One region of the Tigheibacillus halophilus genome, then DNA from elsewhere that is predicted to be linked to it. Evidence: riboswitches for the same ligand, from Rfam matches in the RefSeq annotation. Region 1 holds a riboswitch; each other region holds the start of a gene.
The links. Region 1 has a riboswitch for S-adenosylmethionine ahead of ACFSMW_RS00685 (5-methyltetrahydropteroyltriglutamate--homocysteine S-methyltransferase). Riboswitches for the same ligand answer to the same signal wherever they lie in the genome.
Positions count from the first base shown of each region.

Region 2: linked by a shared signal. The riboswitch ahead of ACFSMW_RS13640 (5-methyltetrahydropteroyltriglutamate--homocysteine S-methyltransferase) and the one ahead of ACFSMW_RS00685 (5-methyltetrahydropteroyltriglutamate--homocysteine S-methyltransferase) in region 1 are both predicted to bind S-adenosylmethionine.
Region 3: linked by a shared signal. The riboswitch ahead of ACFSMW_RS07600 (sodium:solute symporter family protein) and the one ahead of ACFSMW_RS00685 (5-methyltetrahydropteroyltriglutamate--homocysteine S-methyltransferase) in region 1 are both predicted to bind S-adenosylmethionine.

Region 1 is NZ_JBHUIZ010000003.1:24,223-29,645, forward strand. It holds gene ACFSMW_RS00680 (FUSC family protein) at 1-1,643, shown strand, start outside; gene ACFSMW_RS00685 (5-methyltetrahydropteroyltriglutamate--homocysteine S-methyltransferase) at 1,751-2,860, opposite strand; SAM riboswitch class I at 2,970-3,093, opposite strand; gene ACFSMW_RS00690 (NAD(P)-dependent oxidoreductase) at 4,154-5,423, shown strand, end outside.
Region 2 is NZ_JBHUIZ010000013.1:34,281-39,703, reverse strand. It holds gene ACFSMW_RS13645 (cupredoxin domain-containing protein) at 1-392, opposite strand, end outside; gene ACFSMW_RS13640 (5-methyltetrahydropteroyltriglutamate--homocysteine S-methyltransferase) at 796-1,908, opposite strand; SAM riboswitch class I at 2,037-2,148, opposite strand; gene ACFSMW_RS13635 (M81 family metallopeptidase) at 2,327-3,757, opposite strand; gene ACFSMW_RS13630 (glycoside-pentoside-hexuronide (GPH):cation symporter) at 3,780-5,138, opposite strand; gene ACFSMW_RS13625 (ROK family glucokinase) at 5,195-5,423, opposite strand, start outside.
Region 3 is NZ_JBHUIZ010000005.1:264,947-270,369, forward strand. It holds gene lacD (tagatose-bisphosphate aldolase) at 1-861, shown strand, start outside; gene ACFSMW_RS07600 (sodium:solute symporter family protein) at 1,262-2,884, opposite strand; SAM riboswitch class I at 3,030-3,134, opposite strand; gene ACFSMW_RS07605 (MFS transporter) at 3,685-5,052, shown strand; gene ACFSMW_RS07610 (M81 family metallopeptidase) at 5,136-5,423, shown strand, end outside.

The DNA of each region.
Region 1 (5,423 bases):
TTTTTCTTTGTGAAACGTGGCGGGTACCGAAACCATCTGGTTTTTTGTTCACGCTCGTTTGTGCGGTGGGGACTGGACTGCCAATACCAGTATCCAGTGCTCTGAGCAGTTCAGGGTTGGTAGCCTTGGGAGGGTGCTGGGCATGGGTTTTATCGATGTCAGGTTGTATCGTAAAACCACGAGGACCGGAAAATACCGCTGTAGAGAATGCCTATAAGGAAGTTGCGGGATTTTTGTCTGCGATCGGTTCTTTTGAAGCAGATTATAAGGAACGCAATGCAACCGTGGCTTTAAGAACAGCGCAAGAGGTTGTGCAGGCGGCTGAAATACGGCGCCTGCCGCGCACTGGAAAAACAGCCCGGCTGCAACAATTGACATACCGTGCGAATGCACTATTTTTAGCAGGTGTGGAATTGTCCGCCGAAGAAAGTGGAAAGTTGGTCGATGAGCTGGCCAGTACAGTCCGTTATCTGGCTGATGCCATTTCTGACCCCAAAAAAGCACAATCTATCCATGTACCCCGTCCTGCTAAAGAGACGGCTGCCAGGAAACGGGTTTTTCGAGAACTTTCCACTGCAGTTTGTGTTGCAGCAGCTGATAAATATGAATCAGAACAGAGAATCCAGTTAAGAAAACAGACGTTTCTTGACACGTTTATGGGGGCGTTTAACCGGGATTCTCTCGTTCTTCCGACAACCTTCAGAATAGGAATTTCACTTGTGGCTGCAACATTGATTGCGGCCGCTTTTGGGACCGAACGGCCTTACTGGGTACCTTTAACTTGTGCAGCTGTATTGAATGGGACGACCCCAGTAACGATTTTTCATAGGTCCATTCAGCGGGCCGCTGGAACAGCAGTTGGAATATTTATCGGAGCGGGACTTGTTGCTCTACAGTCGTCCCCTTTTATTATTGCTTTTGCTATCATGGCACTACAATTTTGTATTCAATTCACCATTACACGTAATTATGGATTTGGGGTGACCTTTATCACACCGCTTGCTTTGCTCATGGCGGAAAGTGGCAGGAGCGGTGTCACCGCTGATAGTCTAATCTCTACACGTCTGTTGGATACGATAACAGGTTGTATCATTGGTGTAATTGGGGGACTTTTGTTATGGCGGCATGCCTCCTCCACTAGATTGCCGGCAGTTCTTGGGCAGTTGATTGAAAAAGAAGGAAAGCTGCTGCTTGTCATGCTCACGTCTCCCGAGGGTTTCAAGGAAGAAATAGACAAAGAGAAATTTGAAAAAATGCGGCGCAACGTCGAAACTGCACTGGTCAATGTGAGGTCTGTTTATGATAATGCTACTGGGGAATTAAAACAACAGCGTAAAGCACTTGAAACATACTGGCCAGCAGTTGTTGCAGCGCAAAGGATAGGCTATCTCGTGATCGCTGGGTCTAAGCACCCAGCAATAGAAGACCACCTTGAGGCTGATCAGCTGAGACAATTGGAAACTGCTTTGAAAGAATTTGCAGAAGCAGCAAAATCTGCCCGGCCACCAAGCCAAATCGAGTTTCCTTCTATTCATATATATCCTTCCCTTAACCAAGAAATGCAGGCACTTCAAGAAGGACTTCAAGCTGGCGGGTCAGCAAATTTGAAGATAGGAGCGAGATGGGCCCATAACATGCACTGAACAGGTAGAAATAGGTCTACGAAAGGTGGAAGTAAGTTATTCATTAGATGGATCTGGGATAAAACTTTGGGTTTTGTCCCAGATCCTTTAGGTATGAACCGCCTGTCCTATCCCCACACTTCTTTCGCAATTTCTACAACAAAACGCAATTTATGCCACTGATCTTCTTCGGTCAGTTCGTTTCCGTGATGGGTGGATGCAAAACCACATTGTGTGCTCAGGCATAGCTGGTCAAGTGGCACATATTTGGAAGCCTCTTTTATTCTCGACTTGATCGTTTCCTTGTCCTCCAAATTTCCGTTTTTGGAGGTAAGAACCCCTAAAACGATGGATGGGCCCCCCTCTGGAATATAGCTAAGCGGTTCGAAATCCCCCGAACGCTCGTCATCGTATTCCAAGAAGAATCCGTTCACTTTCTCATTTGCGAAAATGTAAGGAGCAATCGGCGTATAACCCCCTTCGAAAGCCCATTTTGAACGGTAGTTACCGCGGCAAAGGTGGGTAGTAATGACTAAATCTGCTGGTTTATCCTCCAGAATTCGATTGACGACGCTTAATGCCAGCTCTATTAGTTCTTCTCTTGTAAATTCACCATCGCTATATGGCATTTCAGAGGAGGATAGGCCGGCCAGATAGACATCATCGAATTGCAGATATCGACAGCCTGCATCATAAAAGGACTGAATTGCATCCCGATAGGCTTGAATGATATCTTTGGCATAGTCTTCTATATCCGGATAAACGTTTTTATTCCGAATACCGGCAGGAAATAACTGGTTTGGACTGGGAATAGTCTGTTTGGCGACAGCACGGTCACCGACAATTTTCTTGAATTCCTTGAAATCTCTAATGAAAGGGTGGTCAGGTTTAAAAGTTATTTTACCGGTATTGCGGATGTTATATTTTTCTGTCTGGATCCCTTTGAATGGGCGGCCTTCTTTGGAAACATACCCCTCAACACCGTCCAGTTGTTCCAGAAAGTCAAAATGCCACCAGTTTCTCCGGAATTCTCCGTCTGTCACAGCTTGAAGGCCAATTTCAATTTGCTTATCCACTGCCCGTCTGATTTCTTCCGTTTGTATCTCGTGTAATGTTTCGGCAGAAATTTTGCCTGCTTTATATTCTTCATTTGCCCGATGAATGCTTTTCGGACGCAAAAGACTGCCTACTTGGTCTGCACGAAAAGGTGCCTTTACAGTAATGGTTGTGTTTGTCATTAGATCATCTTCCTTTCATGTGTTGACTGTAAATAAATTTGTATAACCCTGAACAAGAAAAACCCGCTTCCAGAAAAAAGAAGAGGGTTCTGCATGAGGCTGCTCGCTCTTCTTATCTTCTAGTTCTCACTACTGGAATTAGCACAGTACTGCATTTATGCGTTTTTACGCCAAAATGTTTGTCTGTTGCTGAGGCTTCGCAGGGCCAGTCCCTCCACCTCTCTGGATAAGAAAATGATTACTATGCAATTTTCTATTAATTCATACTTTACTGTTCGAAAATTAAAATGTCAAGAAATAGATTGTAACTGTTAATAGCGTGACAGCTTTCGGAAAGAAGTGCCAGGGCAGATTCTCATTTTTTTGTAATATTGCTTGTTTACATACATAAATTTGAACTAGACTAGATTATTTATATTTGCAAGGGGAGAAGTAGATGTTTAATTCCCTGGGGACAGTTTTTAGTATATCGTTCCATGGCCTTTTTTTGGTTGGCTCTGGGTATTATCATGTATTCATCAAGGATAGGGATGATAAATTAAAGGATAAGGAGAGGAATGAAAAGTGAGGTTGGATGTTGTCATTTTTATCCTTTATTGATTAATCCTCTCCTGCATCGGGTTAAATTTTTCCAAAAAAGCTTCCAAATCACCAGATTCTTATTTACCTGGTGACCGCATATTGTCCCGCCGTTCTGCGTTAACTATGCAAAGCACATCCATGTGCGTGTTCATGTTCTCAGGGTCCCCTTTAGCCTTTTCAACAGGGATGGTTTGTTATCATGTATGTGATTGGCGATGCCGCCGGTGGGATTATCAATTTATCTGTTCTAGGAAAACATATGAGAAAAATGTAGGAAATACTGGGCGCGCTGTCACCGTTTGAATACTTGGAAAAACGTCTGAAAGTGCTGCAGTATGGGATTGTAGGATCAATCATCGCTACTGTTTTTTATTTGCGGACGTGTGGATGCCGTGACAGGAAAATTTCATCCAATATAATGTCTTTGCAAATTTTAAATCGCTACAAAGTGCCTAATAATGATTGTAATGATGTTACACTATGTCAATTATATAATTAATTCAAAATCATTATAATAGCGAGTAAATAATGCAAACGCTTACTTTTTAAGCATTGCATAAAATAGATGAGATAAATTATGTTCAAATATGTTCGATTTTTAGGGGGTGATTTCAACATCCAACCAGAATCGATAGTCATGGTTTGTAAAAATAAACATGAGATATGATTTGCTAAATAATAAGTCCATAAGTTCTGTAAGGAGGCTTTTCAGTGGAAAATTTACTGCAAAATTTACTGTCAGCAGAAGCGCTGGCAAAAAATTTTGATGAGTCCAGGCCTAGTTTCAATGCACAAGAAGCGTTAGACGAAGCCCACAGATGTCTTTACTGTTACGATGCACCTTGTATCAAAGCCTGCCCCACAGGGATAAATATCCCAAGTTTTATCAAAAAAATTGCATCCGGGAATCTGAAAGGCTCGGCAACAACAATCATGGAGGCAAATCCAGTGGGAGCCAGTTGCAGCAGAGTTTGTCCGACTGAGGAATTATGTGAAGGAGCTTGTGTGCTGAATCATGTTACCAAGCCTATTATGATTGGTGACTTACAGCGTTTTGCCACCGATTGGTCTATTAAAAACGAAAAGGTACTGTTTAAAGCTGGAGAAAAAAACGGAAAAAAAATCGCTATTGTCGGCAGTGGGCCGGCAGGATTGTCATCAGCGCGTGAACTTGGACTGTTGGGGTATGACGTGACGATTTTTGAAAGCAAGGCTGAAGCAGGTGGACTAGATACGCATGGTATTGTTCCATTCCGACTGCCGAAGGATATTTCATTGTGGGAAGTCAAACAGGTCGCGGATTTGGGTGTGAAGATTCATACAAACACGGAAGTGGGCAAGGATGTATCTGCTGCAGATCTGATGAGTGATTATGACGCGGTGATTCTTGCAGCGGGCATGTCAAAAGTACCGATGCTGGGCATTGAAGGAGAAGAACTGTCAGGAATTTATGATGCCATTGACTTGGTGGAAGAAGCCAAAAACGAGCGTTATACAACTGCGTTTATCGGGAAACGTGTGGCTGTTATCGGTGCCGGCAATACAGCGATAGATGGTGCCACTACAGCAGTGAGACTCGGTGCCGAAAATGTTAAAATTCTTTATCGCCGGACGGAGGCAGAAATGTCGGCATATGATTTTGAATATGAATTTGCCAAACAAGAAGGTGTTGAATTCAGATGGTTAGTGGCACCTAAACGTTTGATCGGTGATGAAAATGGTCGTATCCGGCAAATGGAGTGCGTGCGCATGAAGTTGCAATCGGCGGGCTCTGATGGGCGTGCGCGGCCAGTACAGATAGAAGGATCTGAATTTTTAATGGATGTTGATATCGTGGTGAAAGCAATTGGTCAGACGCGGCATCAGCAGCTGATTGATGCATTTGGTCTTGAACACCATGGTGGTGTTGTGAAGGTAGATAGTGAAACGTTCTTAACCTCACACCCAAAGGTCTATGCTGCCGGTGATGTCGTTTTTGGAA
Region 2 (5,423 bases), on a different contig from region 1:
GCGAGCATTTGATTGTCTTCATTGTAGATGCCAAATCCATGATTGACGTCCTTGCTGGTTACATCGAATTCAATAGGCTCTCCGACCTTGAACTCCGTCTGGCTCATATTCCAGCCGAATTGCATTGCTTCCACATCCACAACAGTCGCTTCTTTGCCCTGGCCATATACTGGCATCTCATAAGGCAAATCACGCAATGTATGGATTGTCATGGCAAACAGGAAAACAACCAACATGGTTGCATAAAATTTTCGGGCTTTGTACCATTTCTTTTTAATCGGATCATATGGTACCCTTTCTTTGGATGCATTCAGCGTCACTACACCGAATACAACAGTAATTAATAGCATAAAGAACAAACTGGTAATCCAAGCAACCGTTTGCACACTCATAAAACACCCCTCCATTTCATTTTCATCATGCATTTTTTCAGGAAACTTCCCCATCCCTTCCAACATATGAAAACGCAACCATCCTATTTGTGATACAAATCACTGGAAATGTCCTGAAATATGACGGAAATATGGCGAACGTATTTTCCCTATTTGCACAGTGATAAAATGTCAGATGAGTAGTTTTTCTATAGCTATGCAGGTTGTTGTTTTTCTTCCAAGTCACTGCAATACATACCCCTCAAGAATCATCCTTCGGCCATTTTGTATGAGCCGGCCGTTACTAGTATCAACGGCATGTAAAAAAGATGACCCCTGTTCAATACAGAGATCATCTTCTGAAAGCTTGCTGGATATTTATTTTTTTTAAAAGGGTACACTTTACTATCCCTACGTTCAGAAATCACCAGACTTCCCTGGCAATTTCAATGACGTGCTGGATCTTATTCCATTGGTCCCCCTCACTGATATCATTGCCTTCTTCCGTGGAAGCGAATCCGCACTGTGGACTGAGACACAATTGTTCCAGCGGCAGGTATTCGCTGGCTTCCTGAATCCTTTTTTTGATGGTAGCTTTGTCTTCTATTTCTCCGACTTTTGTCGTGATCAAGCCGAGCACGACATATAAATCATCCCGGTTCACGTAACGTAATGGTTCGAATCCGCCGGAACGTTCATCATCAAATTCCAAAAACAGACCATCCACATCGAGTTTCCCAAAAATAGTTTTGGAAGCCGCATCATAAGAACCTTCTGCAAAATAATGTGACCGGTAATTTCCACGGCAAATATGCATGGTCACCAATAAGTCATCCGGTCGCCCAGCCAATGACTCATTAATCGCCTTCGCCGCAATTTCCTGCATGTCTTCAGGTATATATCCAAGCTTTCGAATAGCTGTGCGGCCCTTTTCGGATAAATAAGAAGACCAGGAAGTATCATCAAGCTGGAGATATCGGCAGCCCAGATCATAAAATGCCTGTATTGCTTTTTGATATGTTTTCGTCAAATCCGGCAATAGCGCTTCGATATTTTCATAGATGTTTTCATCTATGCTTCCCCGCAGCAGCAGCATGTTCGGACTTGGGATTGTCATCTTCGCAGTATGATCTGGTCCTGTATGCTCCTTCAGAAAACGGAAATGCGCTAACATGGGATGATCGGCTGGAAAATCTACTTTTCCTGTCACACGAATAGAACGATTTCTTGCTTCAATCCCGACAAAGTTCAGACCTATATCCGGATCAAATCCTTCCACACCTTCCAGCCCTTCCAGAAAATCAAAATGCCACCATGATCGGCGGAATTCTCCGTCTGTGATTGCTTGCAAGCCGGCCTCTTTCTGTTTTTCAATCAGTTTGACAATTTCCTCATTTTCGATATCACGCAGCTGCTCTGAGGTGATATTCCCAGAGGCAAATTGGCTTCTAGCTTGCTTCAATCGTTCCGGTCTCAGAAAACTGCCTACTTGCTCCCCTCGAAAAGGTGCCTTTTTCACTGTGTGTATTGTTGTCATCTTCTTCAGCTCCTTTTAAATATTTAGGTTTGTTTGACCATTATTTAGCTGCAGTTGTTTTACAAAATATTTCATTTCTGCAAATAAAAAATTCCCCCGATAAGAAGGAATGAAGAGTGATCGTCATCTTCTTATCTACCAAGCTTGCAGCACTTGTTAGAATTAGCACCTTGTCCGTCAGACACTGGACAGGTTGCTGAGGCGTCTTTAGGCTAGTCCCTCGACCTCTCTGGATAAGAACTTTTCATGAAATTGTTTCATCTATCATAACAGTTCACCCCAAAATTTCAACCATTAGGTTTTATTTTTTAAAAAATATGCTACCTTTAATCGTCAAAAAGGATGCCCTCTTAACAGAGTATACATCCTTTTTGACTCACACTGTCTATATGGTTCTACCGGTGAAAAAAGAAACAGATCAAGCTAATTCCATCGGAAAGATAGGTCTCGGAATATTTTTATAGTCGATATTTTCAATTCGCTGGTATGTCGATCCAGGCGTCATCGCTAAAATATCCAGCTTGGAAATGGCGCTTAGCTCATCGAAGAGATATCCTTGTTTCACGACAATCACATCATAATCTTCTATTTCGACGCCGGCGCGAGTGAAATGATTGATGGTAATGAATGAATCGCCGCGATTCGCTATTATCACATCCAGATTTCCTATGGAAAGTGTACATACTTCCCCTACCTTATCATTTGTAGCATTCAAATACCCGAGCAGATCGCCTTTTGATTTCAATATACCTTCCAACTCGACAGGCTTGCTGTATTCATCCATATCTGTCCCGACCTTGACAGCTACCTTTTCCCCAATCTGATGACCATTCAACTTCTGAAAAGCCTCTGCATCATAAACAGCGGAAACCAATACTTTTTTATCTTTCAAATCACTGTCTCTCAACATTTGCAGGAGCAGCGTGCTCATACCTGGTGCTCCTGCAGTCGAGTTATCACCCGAATCCGATATGAAAACAGGCTTGGATGCTCCTTCAAGTGCCCGCTGGATTGCTTCAACAGGCTCAAGAACCTTTGCCTGAAATTCGAATTCGTGGCGGCGGTCATACACAAATGCTGCCAATTCTTCCGTCACTTTATCGGCAAGGGCTTTATATGCTTCAGACTCTGGCACTACAAAGATGGATGACCTGGTATTTTCCGTATCATTCCAGGCGTGGCATATGAAAAAGTTGGCGCTGATAATGCCTTCCATTTGTTCCAGTTCCTTTAATTTGTTAAATATCGAGCGTAACGGTTCACTTGCTCCGACAGCCTTCTCACCAGGGATAATCATTGGCAGGCTTTTAAAAGATGGCCTGATCTTAGCTTGATGAGCAATCGCATCCACCAGCAGCTGCGCTGAAATACGCTCCACTTCAGGCTGGTCAACATGCGGTACCGTACGATAAGAATAAACGATATTGACATATTCATGGAGATCCTCCGCCAAATTGCCATGAATATCAAGTGTCAAGGAAATCGGAATTTCATATCCTATGTGCTGCCTGATTTCTTTCAATAATGCCAGCTCTCCCGATCCTATTTCCTCTACTACCATAGAACCGTGCAAATGCATCCAGATACCATCGATATCCTTGTGTTTTTCAAGAACGGAAATGAATTTGTCAGCAAAGTGCCGGTATGCTTCTTTTTTTACGATACCAGATGATAAAGCTGTAGCATAAATACTTGGGATGATTTCTACTCCATTTTTTTCAAATACCTCTGTACTGGCAAGGCGTTCTTCTACCTCTTTGCCTTCAACAAGAACAAAGTCATCTACAGTTGTTGGAAATGGATTGAAGGTATTTGTTTCGTGATACAAACAACCAGTAACTATTTTCATTGATAATTCCCCCATTACTTGATTATAGATTTAAATCTTTCACAATATCTGCATGATGCTTGTCCAATTTATAGCAATACAAGATGATTACTTGTAAAACAGTGATCAGGATCGGCAAACTGAGCATCAATGTGCGTATCATCGTTTTCGCACCTTCTGTAATCGCATTCGGATCATAGCCTGCCCAGCTCAAGGCATAAGCGAGGAAACTCGAACCGATCGCAACACCGAATTTTGTTGAAAAACTGTAGCTGGATACAAGCAATCCTTCAGGTCGTGTACCGAATTTCCATTCCTGGTAATCAATGGAATCACCCAGCATGGTCAGTGTGGCCGGGTCTCCGTAGCCAATCAGTACATTTGCCGCAAAGAAAATAATGGAAAACAGAATCATTGATTGACCTTCTACTAGGAATAACGATGCCAACAGGACAGCAGCTAATCCATACATCAGCATACTCGAATTACGACTGCTGAATTTTCTTAAGATCGATAGTGCAAAGAATCCGCCGACTAGGTTTGCTATATTTAACAACGTCAAATAAAATGGTGCCATATTAGGCTCCTTCAACACATAATTGACATAATAGATCAGTACGCCGTTCATGATTCCCATTCTGACGAACCATAAAAATGAATTGGCGGATACAAGCAGCCAGTATTTATTTTTAAACATTTGAACAAGCGATTTTTTAATTTCCGGATTTTTTTGGTCCGGTTTGGCAGTCTGCACTCGTTCATGGCAGTTTTTAAACGTAAGCCAGAAAAATACCACACCTATGACTGAATAGATGCCCATGACGACAGGGAACCCAAGCTGTTGATTGCCCCCACCAAGGAAATTCACAAGCGGTAAGGTCAGTGAGGCGACAATGATGGCACCTACCGACCGTCCGATAGCCCGGTAACTATTCAACTCGCCTTTTTCCTTGGAATTTCTTGACATCAGCGGCATCAATGCCCCATATGGGATATTGATCATGGTATAAACAATCCCAAGCAGTCCATAAGTTATATAGGCATAGACCACCTTTCCAGTGACAGACAAGTCAGGAGTGATGAAAGTGATAATGCTCAATATACCAAAGGGAATCGCTACGTATAATAAATACGGCCGTGTTTTTCCATGCTTGCTCTTTGTTTTATCTACAATGATCCCCATGATCGGGTCGTTGACCGCATCGAAAATGCGTGTGACCAAAAAAAGTGTCCCCGCAGCAGCGGCAGTAATACCAAAGACATCCGTGTAAAAAAATAGCAAGTAACTATTAACCATCCCCCAAACAAAATTAGAAGCAACGTCACCATAACCATAGCTTATTTTTTCCCTGAGGCTTAAATCAGGCAATTTTACGTATTCTTTCCTTAGAGCTTGACCCAACTCATTCACTCCTTTGATTTCCTGTATGGATTTAATCCGCTTTCATTTTTGATGGTTCAATCGCTTTCATTTTCAGCCAGGATGCCGAATGATGGCGCCACCTTGTTCAGTTTGCTTTTCACCAAATAAGCGGCACCGATCATTCCTGCATCATTTCCCAATTGCGCGAGCCTGATATCACATTGCTCACTGATTCTTGGCAGCGCATATTGTTTAAAATAATGAGTGATTTTCTGAAGTAACGGCAATCCAGCTCTTGACAGTCCTCCACCAATAATAACAGCG
Region 3 (5,423 bases), on a different contig from region 1:
ACAGAGGATATAGAAGCATTTAAAAGTATTGTTTCCGAAGAACTTACACCTTATGCATCTTCTATTCTGTTAGATCCCGAATATGGACTGCCTGCAGCGGAAAAGCGGTCTTCCAGTGCCGGTTTACTCCTCGCATATGAAAAGACGGGCTATGATACGACCAAGCCTGGCAGACTACCAGATCTTTTATCAATATGGTCAGCTCGCCGGTTAAAAGAACAAGGGGCGGATGCTATCAAATTCCTTCTTTATTATGATATCGATGAGCCTGCAGCTATCAATGATCAAAAACACGCCTTTGTCGAGCGCGTCGGCGCGGAATGTAGGGCGGAAGATATTCCGTTTTTTCTGGAGATTGTAACGTATGATGCACACATTGCAGATTCGAAGAGTAAGGCTTATGCAAGGGTGAAGCCGCATAAAGTAAACGGGTCCATGAAGGAATTTTCTAAATCGCGATATGAAGTGGATGTATTGAAAGTGGAAGTCCCTGTCAACATGGATTACGTGGAGGGACACGGAGCGGAGGCAGTGTATTCCGAACAAGAAGCGCAAGCATATTTTAAGGAACAGAGCTACACAACAGGTTTACCATTCATTTTCCTGAGCGCCGGAGTGAGCGCAGAGATGTTTCAAGAAACGTTACGGTTTGCACATGCTGCGGGATCAAATTTTAACGGTGTTTTATGCGGTCGAGCCACTTGGAAGGATGGCGTAAAGATCTATTCTGAATTGGGCGAGGGTGATGCAAGAGAATGGCTGCAAACACAAGGAAAGCAAAATATTGAAGCTTTGGACGCAGTGGTTCAAGAGACAGCCTCTTCAGTGATGGAAAAGATTGAATCAAACGGTTATAACTAAAGTGCCGTGCTACTGAAAATATATATCTATCAAAGCTATTAATCTTATTGCTTTGTTTGGAAATAAAAAAGCCTGTAAAAATATTATATTGTGCTACCCAAACGAAAGGGGAAGGCGCAGCCTTAGAAAGAGAAATAATTCCTCGCGAGCTGGCTAGCGCACAGGAGGGATTATTTTTTATTTTGGGACACGATAAACACGATTAACATGCCGAAAAAAATCATCAGTCTTAATACGTTATACGTATCCATGGCACCACCTTCCTTCATGGGAAAATCCCAGAAGGAGTGCGCGCCTAATCCCTCATGTCAAGCCAGTCTATTGTTAGAATCTCCTGCTCCACTTTCGAACTGAAGCAGGAGAAAACTTACTTATTAATAGCCCTCTTCTTCCATTCACTTCACATCGACATCTGCCGACTCACGGGCTGCTCCTCTGCTTTTGATTCCGGTATCAAGATAATAATGGCTATGAACAGGCTGATAATGATAGTGAACAGCGTTATACCAAGTAATCCCAAATCATAAATCGTGTGAAATCCTGCGATAAGTGTAAGAACCAACAGTACACTAAATGCGAATGCATAATACCCCTTTTTTGCCCCTGTTGAGAACAAATTGACTTTTATATTACCTTTTTCTTGTATGAACGTTACGATGACAAGGATGATGATATTGGCTGACATCCCGATCCAGACCGGGTGGATATTTAAATAGAATTCATTCGGCAGCCATCCGCCAAGGTGATACCACACAATGCCAGATAAAAACCCGGTAACCATAGAGCTGACTACGGCCCCTTTTGTAGCAAGCTTCCAGAACAATACAGCAACCACTGGAGCGAATGTCGCGGAATTCCTCATGGTCCAGGCCAATACATTCCACCATGCAGATTGCTCTGTCCTGAGCATGCCAAAGACGATCATCAGTACGGTGAGTATCAGTAAGGATCTTTTCGTATATGTGATGAGTTGGTCAGAGGTGGCTGTGGGATGAAGGGCGCTTCCTACATCTTTGCCTAAACTTGTTGCACCGGAAAATTGGCACGGTGCTCCCCATCCAAGGGCGCAAGCCCAAACGCCGAGGAAAAATAAACCGACAAGGGGTGCAGGCAACACCTCCATCAAGTATTGCGGGAGCGCTACCAAACCAAGTGTGGACCCTGGAACAACAATTGCAGCCGAGATTCCAAACAATGTACCTAATACAATGAAAGGGATGCCGAAAATGGATGCTATTTTCAATCCCTTTTGCCCCTCTTCTGGTGTCTTACAGGAAAGAGCCATTTGAAATGCTGCCTGAGCCAGTATCACATTGACCAAAAATGTACCAAACCATGCGACGATTATTTGAATTCCGACGCTGCCAAATTGAAACATTTCCGGATTGGAAGTGGCATATGCAAGCAAGCCGTCTATGCCAGGATTAAGCAGAAATGCAACAATTCCTATCACAAACATAGCTGCGAACAAGAAGATGTTGATCGTTTGTGTAAACGCAATGGACCACATGCCGCCAGCTTGCAAATAAATATATAAAAGCAGCGCCGTAAATGCGATGGATATTGTCAGGGAAACCCCAGTGAATACGTGGACGGCTGATGCAAATGCAATAGCAGTAGCTACAGACCACATCGGAAAAGCAAAGGCAGTGATTGCACCGCCAATACCAAGCGCTGATCTGCCATAACGGTTTCCGATCATTCCGGAAACGGTGACTACCAACTTTTCCCTGAATGGCCCAATGATCAAGAAAGCTATAATCAATATTTGTGTCGTTTCCGCGACTCCATACCAAATTGCTGATACGCCAGATAGATAGGACAATTCGACTATTGATATAAATGTAGATCCTGAAAATAAACCGGTTATGCAAAAGGCGACGATCCATTTATTGAAAGCTCGGCCGCCAACGAAAAACCCTGTATGCCGATTGGCTTTTTTTCGTGAAACATGTCCCGCTGCTATTAATCCAAATGTATAGAGACATGCGAATAAAATTAACCACAAACCATAAGTTGTCATGATTTATTCCTCCGTTTTAAAATATATTATTCCTATAAAAATACTTTATTTATGTAAAAATCCCTGCTTATTGTTCTTTTTACAATAAAAAACCTCCTCCCATAAGATGAGAGAAGGATGATGTGTTTCAATCATGCTTCGATTTTTCTCATCTTCGGAATACAGTGTATCCCCTGAAATTAGCACCATGCAGTGTCTGCTGGTTGCTGAGGCTTCACAGGGTCAGTCCCTCCACCTCTCTTGATAAGAATGAAACGTAATATATTAAATTATAGTGAATTATAAACTTTCAAATAAACGTTGTCAAACGCTTTTTGGAAATCTCTGTAAATTGGTTTTAAACTTGAAAGCTGGAATGTAGATTTGTTAAAAAGATGACGCAACATATCGCTTTAAATGCATCAACGTAACAAACGACGCCGTTTCCAAGAACGCTGGTGGACAACCTTACCAAGATAGATAAAAATAAATTCCAGCGAAAATTTAACATAACAGGACTGTTGACAATCTTTGGATTAACTATTATATTTAGTTTGTTAATTAATTTAATTTAGTTGTGCATTTACTTGCATGAACAAATGAATTCGTTTCCAAGTAACCGGTTCGGCACACAGCGGAAAATGGACAATTCGGTACCGAGTATATTAATAGTTTTGGCAGCGGTTTACTGATTTAATTTTTTGATTAGTTGAGTTAGTGGAAACGGGTTAACGATGAATCAAATCAAACTGAAGTAATGAAAGCGGTGATCAAAGAGACGAAGAGCGGGTTCGATAACATTTCAGGGGGAGGCGTTGGTATTGGCCGATGCATTAAAGGAAACAGAAGTACAGGGTGCGAATGTGACAGGTAAGATAAGCACGAAGGAAAAAATAGGCTATGGCATTGGTGATATTGCTTCGAATTTTGTGTGGGGCATGGTTTCAAGTTACTTGCTTTTCTTTTACACGGATATTTTTGGGATAACGGCTGCTGCTGCAGGTACATTGTTTATTGTTACCCGGTTATGGGATGCCATCAATGATCCCTTGATGGGAATTGTTATTGATAAAACAAAAAGTAAGCATGGAAAAACGAGACCATATTTACTTTATTTGCCTATTCCATTAGCTGTTATCAGCGTGCTGACTTTTATTACGCCAAGCTTTTCAGAAGGAGGGAAATTGGTTTACGCGTATATAACCTACACCCTGCTTGGAATGGCATTTACTGCCATTAATTTGCCTTATGCATCGCTGATGCCGAGGATGACCAGGGATTCAGGGGAGAAAGCGGAGCTCAATAGTTACAGGGGAATGGGCAGGACGATTGCAACGATCATTGTTGCTGCGGCTACATTACCTCTGGCAAGTTTACTTGGCAATGGCGATGAGAAAATAGGGTTTCCTATTACGATGGGTATTTATTCAGTGGTTGCTACAGTTTTGTACTTCGTTACCTTTAAGAGCTGTCATGAGCGAGTTGTTCCCAAAAACACGGATAAGCTGGTTAGTTTAGGTCAATCCGTAAAAGATATGATGAAAAATAGAAGCTGGAGTCTTGTTTCGATTAGTGCCACATTGTGGTTTCTTCGATCAGGGACGATGAATGCAGCTTTAATATACTATATTAAGTATTACCTTGGACAACCCGGAATGATACCGTTTTATTTGACCTTGCTCAATGTTGCGAATCTGCTTGGGACAGTTTTAGCTTTCTTTGTTCTAAAAAGATGGGGAAGCAGAAATTCCAGTGTGATCATGTATGCCATAGCAACCGTACTGTTTATTGTTCTATACCTGCTTGGAAGCGATTCAACAATTCTATTCTCCACTTTATTTTTCCTGGCAAATATATTAGTTGGGTTCGGTGATCCTGCTAATCTGACAATGCTGGGAGATTCGATAGATTACCATGAGTGGAAGTTCGGCAATCGGCTGGAAGGATTATTAACATCCAGTTATAGCTTTTCACTAAAGGTAGGTGTTGCTATAGGATCTTCTTTGGTAGGGTTTGCTTTAGGGTTTGCCGGCTATGACCCCGCTGCAGTGACAGACAATGCAAAAGACATGATGAAAATGCTAACGTTTGGTTTTCCAATTATTATAACAGCGTTGCAAGTGATATTGCTGTTGTTTTATAAGCTGGATAAATTCCACCACAAGATTATTGAGGATCTTGAAAGCTAAATTTTTGGATAAGTGATAAAGTTTGGTAATAGATTTTTTGTCACATATGTCAAACATATAATTTTTTCTTCTGAGGTGATGACATGAAAGTAGTAGTAGGCGGTTTATATCATGAATCAAACACATTTAATCCTTTTTCAACAAGCGAAAAAGATTTTGTTCTTGTTGAAGGAGAAGAGATGTTGAACAGAGTAGAAAGCACCAGCGTTTTTAAAAAAGCTGGATTTGAAATAGTACCAAGCATCCATGCCTTTGGCTTATCCTCTGGTATGGTTACAGAAAGCGCATATAGATACTTTGCTGATAAATTGCTGGCGGTATTGAAAAACGAAAAAGACATTGATGGTATTTGGCTGCATCTTCACGGTGCT